Regions from separate parts of the Paenibacillus sp. JJ1683 genome, predicted to be linked through region 2. Evidence: riboswitches for the same ligand, from Rfam matches in the RefSeq annotation. Region 2 holds a riboswitch; each other region holds the start of a gene.

Region 1 (2,267 bases), 1.8 Mb from region 2:
TAGTATTTATGAATTTACCGTTTGTCCCTTTTCTTCTACTTGGATAGCCGCCCCTACATTGGCACCAGCAAGAATACCCTTGTTCTTATTAGGATACAAAGAATTCATATAAGTCCGGGTTTCTGCAACAACAATTCCCGACAAGCCGAGCAGTGCAATCAGGTTCGGAAAAGCCATCATGGCGTTAAAAATATCTGCCAGCAGCCAAATCGCATCCAGTTTAATGAACGCGCCCCCGCCAACCAGTACAATGAACAAATAACGATAAGGCTTGATCCACTTAACCCCAAGCAAGTATTCAACACAGCGTTCCCCGTAATAGTTCCAGCCGAGCATGGTGGTGAATGCGAACATAATCAGGATGATGGTGAGCAGCTCTGCTCCCAGCGGAAATGCACTGGAAAAGGCTTGCTGAGTCATCAAGCCTGCATCGGTAGGCCCGCTCCACACCCCGCTAACCAGTAACGTCAACCCGGTCATCACACAAATAACCATCGTATCAATAAACACACCCGTCATGGAAATCAGCCCTTGTTCCGCAGGCCATTTGGTTTTGGCAGCTGCGGCTGCAATCGGTGCGCTCCCCAATCCAGCTTCGTTGGCAAAAATACCTCTGGCTACCCCACTGCGCATGGCCAGCATAATCGTAGCTCCTGCAAATCCGCCGGTTGCCGATGTAGTTGAAAATGCCGAATGAAGCACAAGCGCAATTGCGGCAGGAAGTTGGTCAGCAAATCGAATCAGTACAATGATACAAATTAATACATACAGGCCTGTTTTAAAAGGAACGACCTTCGTCGATACCTTGGCAATGCTTTTGAGTCCACCAATGGTCACAAGACCTGTAAGGACAGCAATTGTCAGCGCCGTTACAATCGGCGGAACGCCAAAACTGTTTTCAGTCGAAGATACAATCGCCTTGACCTGAGGGAATGTTCCAATTCCGAACAACGCTACCAGCATCCCTGAAAAAGCAAACAGCATCGCCAACGGTTTAAAACGGCGTCCCAGGCCTTTTTCAATATAATACATCGGGCCGCCGGAAAATTGTCCATTCCGATCCTTCACCCGGTATTTTACCGCAAGTACACCTTCCGCATATTTCGTCGCCATCCCAAAGAAGGCTGCAACGACCATCCAGAACAAGGCACCCGGCCCGCCCAGCTTAATGGCTGTTGCTACACCGACAATACTTCCTGTACCGACGGTAGCCGCCAATGCCGTACTCAAAGCCGCAAAACTACTCACATCCCCGCTACCTTCATTCGGGGCCTTACCGATGAGCTTGATCGCCAGGGGCAGGCGGAATACCTGCAACATTTTTAGACGTATGGTCAGCCATAACCCCGTTCCCATAACAAGGATGATGAGAGGCGCCCCCCATATCCAACTGCTAATCGTTTCTAACACATGTACCAAATTCATTTCAACCCGCTCCTCCAGCATAGTAGAAAACAAAAAAGAGTCAAATCTGTTGATTCGACTCCTGGAGAGGTTAAAGGCACGAAAAAATACAACCATCTTGTGCAGGATTTCACCTCTAAAAGCTTATAAAAAGCCTAGGGCTATCCCTGTCACAGGTTATTCGCGTCTCTGTCCTTTTGCCTGAGAGTTTAAGCAGATGTGATCTGCGGTGCACCTTCGGCGCCCAATTAAGGGTCTCTCCAGAGTTCTGTCCGTTTACGGTCCCTGCTCGTTGCTGTAAATCAGCCTAAGCACCTGAGAGTTTTGCCCCTTCGGTTGGAACTTTCATTCCATCTCCCGCAAACATCAACCAGACATATGAAATTTTTATTCATTATACAGAAAAATTTCAGCTTATTACAAGTGAAAAATTTGTGAAGCCCTCTGAAAGAATCAATAGAGTGTCTATACAAAAAGCGGGTACAGCAGATTGCATCCTGAGGATTTTCTCTGCTGTACCCGCCAAAACGATATGGAATTACAGTTCTTCACCGTTGGTTGCTATCACATTTTTATACCAGTTAAATGAGTCCTTTTTGGAGCGTTGAAGCGTTCCGTTACCGTCATCATCCAGATCAACGTAAATAAATCCGTAGCGCTTGGACATTTCGGACGTAGACATGCTCACAAGGTCGATAGGTCCCCAACTGGTGTAACCAATCAGATCAACACCGTCAGCAATCGCTTCCTTCATTTGGGCAATATGCTGACGCAAGTAATCAATGCGATACGTGTCATGCACAGAGCCGTCTTCTTCTACCTTATCATACGCACCCAAGCCATTTTCCACGATGAACAGTGGC
Region 2 (2,267 bases):
TGATCCACAGTAAAGCCTACATTACGTAATCCATTGGCAAAGTCGGAGAAGGCGCCTTCAATGACCCAATCTGCTGCACCAGCCGTCTGTGCGTGCGTATTATCGAACAGCACCTTTTTGCCTTTTCCATCCGGCAGTGTAGTACCGGGTTGACCCGGGTTGCCAGGTTCAGGTTCGCCAGGTTCACCTGGTTCCCCCGGCTCGCTTCCACTCACCAGTTCCACAGCGCTTGGACTTTTTACTCCACCAAAATTATTGTAGGCACCAAGCGTACCTGTCACGCGAATTTTGCTGCCGACCAGTTCAGGATAACCTGTTAACCCAAATTGCCCTCTGTACGCAGATGTCAGCTGCACATCCAATAGATTAGACGTGCTACGTTCATTGGCCTGGTCGGCAATCAGTACGTTAAAATCATTCGCAAACGGAGCAGAAAAATTAGCTGTTTTCGATCCGGTAGCATGTCCGACGATGTAGCCTTCCACCGTCACTGTACCTCCACTGCCTTGGCGCTGAAGTGCTTCGTCTACTGTCAATGCTCCCTCTGCCTTGACCTGACCGAATGGAACGAGGATCCCAATCAACAGCGATACGATCGCTGCTAGATGCAGCACCCCTTTCAAGCGTGAACCTGTGAACCGCAAGCCTTTTACCATACGTCAATATCCCTCCTATAATTCCATAAATGTACTTGTCCTCTATCAGATTAGCTGTCAATCTTCTAATTCCTTCCTGATTTCATCCATAATTATGTAAATTTTAATCTTTTTTATCGGAAACTCGCCTGTTTATGTAAAAATTGAAACCTGCGATTGACACCGAGCACGGCATACATTACGCTAAGAAAGATATGTAGAACGGTATACGCGAATGAAGATGACGGGAGAGTCTGTCCAGGGGCTTACACGCTGGCGGCACCGAAGGAGCAAGACGTCAGCACCCGGCTGGCGGATAATCTCTCAGGTCCATGTATCGTCATCTGACGCAACTCTGGAGAGAGCGCAAGCCACCCAAGGGGTAAGGCGGTAAGGACACCGCACGAAACTCTCAGGTAACGAGGACAGAGATAAGGGAAACTCCCTTATCCTGTCCTTTTTTGCGCTCACATTGTACGTCAGCATTAGGAACCGTCATAGCTGCGCACAAACGCGGAAATACCATATACTATGGTACTAGAACATACAGGGGGCCACACCATGCGTTTCAAAGATGTATTTTCCATTATCGGTCCGGCCATGACCGGACCTTCCAGTTCACACACTGCAGGCGCGGTGCGGCTTGCACGCGTTGCCCGTCACTGGCTCGGGATGCAGCCGGACCGTGCCCGCATGACACTGTACGGCTCCTTCGCCGACACCTACAAAGGACACGGTACAGACCTAGCACTCATCGCAGGCCTGCTCAATTACGATACAGACGACCACCGAATTCCAGATGCCGAGCAATGGGCGGAGCAGGCTGGAATGGCCGTGGAGTTTGCCGTCAGCGGACTACCCGCGCCCCATCCAAATACCGTCCGTTTTGAACTGTGGAAGGGTGAGGATCAGCGCACACTGCTGGGCTCCTCCATCGGCGGCGGCAGCATCCATGTCCAGCAGCTCAACGAATTCCGAGTCAACCTGACCGGGGAGCTGGCTACGTTGGTGCTTCTTCACTCGGATAAGCCCGGCACATTAGGTGCGGTGACTTCAGCACTCGGCGCTGCCGACATTAACATTGCCTATATGCATGTGGATCGCAAAGGCCGAGATGGTGAAGCACTTACCGCCATCGAAACGGACAGTCCTCCTACGGCTGAACTGATCGCAAAACTACGATCCTTACCACATATGTACGAAATTAAAATGATTAATTTGAAAAAAGGAGCTGAATCTGATGCGATTTAGCCATCTGCATGAAATCAGCGCCATATGCGCGGAGGAATCCACCACGATTGGCCGCCTGATGATTCAAGAGCAGGTACAAGAGACGAATACAACGGAAGAAGAAATCTTCCGCCAAATGTCTGATTATTATGAAGTCATGAAGGAGGCCGTTCATCGTGGTCAGACACAAGACACCGTATCCCGCAGTGGATTAACAGGCGGCGACGGCAAGCGTCTGGCCGAGTATCTGCGGACAGGGGAAACCTGCTCCGGCGACGCCTCCGCACTCGCCATGGCTTATGCGCTCTCCGTGTCGGAGGTTAATGCGTCCATGGGGCGTATTGTGGCTACGCCCACTGCTGGCTCTTGTGGAGTCATCCCCGGTGTGTTCATTAGTGCGCA
Region 3 (2,267 bases), 2.0 Mb from region 2:
CAAATTACGCTTCAAGGTGGGCGATTGAGTCCCCGTTGTGACCTCACCAATGTGTTGGCCTTCCGCGAAGACTGGATAATGAGCGCGCGGGATACCGCGGTCAATCATTTCCAGCCCGATCAACTTGCGAGGAATTCCTTGTTCTTTCTGGTGTTGCAGTGCTTCTCTGCCGATAAAATCTCCTTTATTCAGCTTGACGAAGAAACCTAAACCAGCCTCAAGCGGTGAAATGGTGGCAGATAACTCCTGTCCGTACAGCGGCAGCCGTGCCTCAAACCGCAGTGTATCGCGAGCACCAAGCCCAGCGGGAATTAGCCCATACGATTCACCGCAACGAAGCAAACCATTCCACACGGCGGGTGCTTCCTCAGCAGGTATATAAAATTCAAAACCGTCTTCCCCGGTATATCCGGTTCGGGAGACGAGTGCTTTTGCTCCGAACAATTGCACGTTCTCATGGAATCGGAAAGATGCCAGATTCGTAATATCTGCATCTGTCACGGCTGCGGCAATATGTGCTGCTTCCGGTCCTTGTAATGCCAGCAATGCGATCGCATCAGACACATTCTCCAGATGAACCGATGCAGGTACGTGGCGCATGAGCCAATCCCAATCTTTGTCGATGTTGGAGGCATTCACAACGAGCATGTAGCGCTCTGGTCCTTTGCAGTATACAAGCAAGTCATCCACTACGCCTCCATCGGGGTAACACAGGAGTGAATATTGTGCCTGGCCCGGTTCCAACTGGCTGACATCATTCGTGGTTACCCATTGCAAAAAAGCCTCGGCTTCTTTGCCCTCAACCAAAAACTCGCCCATGTGCGAGACATCGAATAAACCCGCGCATTGCCGGACGGCCTCATGCTCTTTTTGGATGCCGCTAAACTGAACGGGAAGCTCCCACCCGCCAAAGTCAATACAACGAACCCCGGGCTGCGTCCCGTAAGACGAAAATAATGGTGTTCTTCGCAAATTAGACATTTTTTCACTCCTATCCAGTGTAATCGGCTAAACAAAAAAGACAGGCTGAAAGAAACGTATAGACGGCAGTCCATACTCTTCTTTCAGCTCTGTCCTTGATACCAGAAAGTTACCCCGGTGTGAACCAGGTTTCCCCTTGGGTGATCCGCTCTAATCGCGAATGCTCTCCAGAGATGCGTCCGGCAGAGGTCCTTTTGCCTGAGAGATTCACCTGCAATGCAAGTTTACTCCTTCGGCGCTACCTTTTGGATCAACGGTAGGTTACCCAGTTTTGCAGGTAACAACTTGATCCGAGTTCGCGTGCACAACTGTCTCAGATACGACAACAGCTATGCGAATCTTTTGGGTAGTCTCTCCCTCCGCGTTCATCCGCGTTTGCAGTTGTCGGGGTATTTCCAAAAGCATTTGCTATAACCCATTAATACGCAAATTCATTCAAAATGTCAATAAAAATGTCATATAAAACAATCCAAAAAACATTTAATGTATAAATAAGGATATGTAAGCGTTTGTTACAAGTTATCATTTTTTAATATTCTATGCTATATGAGATAACATGAAGTATTTTTGTTAGTATTATTGACATGAGTGTTCATGTTGTCATAATCTTAACCTGTCTAATACAGGTGATTAAAAGCATTTTATTCATGTGGAAGTGAGGCGAAAGCAGGATGAGTGAAGTGAAACGGGAACTTTGGTATACAGACGAACATGAGTGGGTTCAGCGCACAGCAGACGGGACGTTGAGGATCGGCATTACAGACTTTGCACAGCATCAACTGGGTGATATTGTTTTTGTGGAATTACCTGGGGCGGGAGCAACGATTGAACAGGGGGCAGAGATTGGTACAATTGAATCGGTGAAGACCGTATCCGACCTTTTTGCTCCGGTGGCGGGAACCGTATTGAAAGTAAATGAAGCTCTGGAAAGCACACCTGAGCTGGTGAATGAATCTCCCTATGAAAAGGGTTGGATGATTGAAGTAGAGATGGGCAATGATGTCGAGGAAGCTCTGAGCAAGCTGCTGTCTGCGGATCAGTACGAGCAGTTGATTTCGGATGAACAATAATGAGCAATATAAGATGGAATATTAGCGCTTTATTCTAAATTTTTATATGGATATTGAATTGAATAAAAGCATCGTTAGTCCGCTCGTTTTGTGTATAAAATAGTCGCTATGATCTGACATGGCGGCTATTTTTTTGTTGTCTCTTAGAAGACGTAATTACGTCGATTTATTAGATTTAGAGGTGAGCTCCTCTACATAAGGTGCAGATTTACAGCA

Evidence for each region. Region 2 has a riboswitch for glycine ahead of sdaAB (L-serine ammonia-lyase, iron-sulfur-dependent subunit beta). Riboswitches for the same ligand answer to the same signal wherever they lie in the genome.
Region 1: another riboswitch for glycine. It lies ahead of ACUC6J_RS18930 (alanine/glycine:cation symporter family protein); the one in region 2 lies ahead of sdaAB (L-serine ammonia-lyase, iron-sulfur-dependent subunit beta).
Region 3: another riboswitch for glycine. It lies ahead of gcvT (glycine cleavage system aminomethyltransferase GcvT); the one in region 2 lies ahead of sdaAB (L-serine ammonia-lyase, iron-sulfur-dependent subunit beta).

What each region holds. Positions count from the first base shown of each region.
Region 1 is NZ_CM129820.1:4,425,202-4,427,468, forward strand. Features, by position in the region: gene ACUC6J_RS18930 (alanine/glycine:cation symporter family protein) at 7-1,425, opposite strand; glycine riboswitch at 1,584-1,678, opposite strand; glycine riboswitch at 1,690-1,774, opposite strand; gene ACUC6J_RS18935 (glycoside hydrolase family 1 protein) at 1,943-2,267, opposite strand, start outside.
Region 2 is NZ_CM129820.1:471,132-473,398, reverse strand. Features, by position in the region: gene ACUC6J_RS02090 (DUF6359 domain-containing protein) at 1-656, opposite strand, end outside; glycine riboswitch at 871-985, shown strand; gene sdaAB (L-serine ammonia-lyase, iron-sulfur-dependent subunit beta) at 1,197-1,886, shown strand; gene sdaAA (L-serine ammonia-lyase, iron-sulfur-dependent, subunit alpha) at 1,876-2,267, shown strand, end outside.
Region 3 is NZ_CM129820.1:4,250,347-4,252,613, reverse strand. Features, by position in the region: gene gcvT (glycine cleavage system aminomethyltransferase GcvT) at 1-981, opposite strand, end outside; glycine riboswitch at 1,061-1,157, opposite strand; glycine riboswitch at 1,158-1,257, opposite strand; gene gcvH (glycine cleavage system protein GcvH) at 1,653-2,051, shown strand.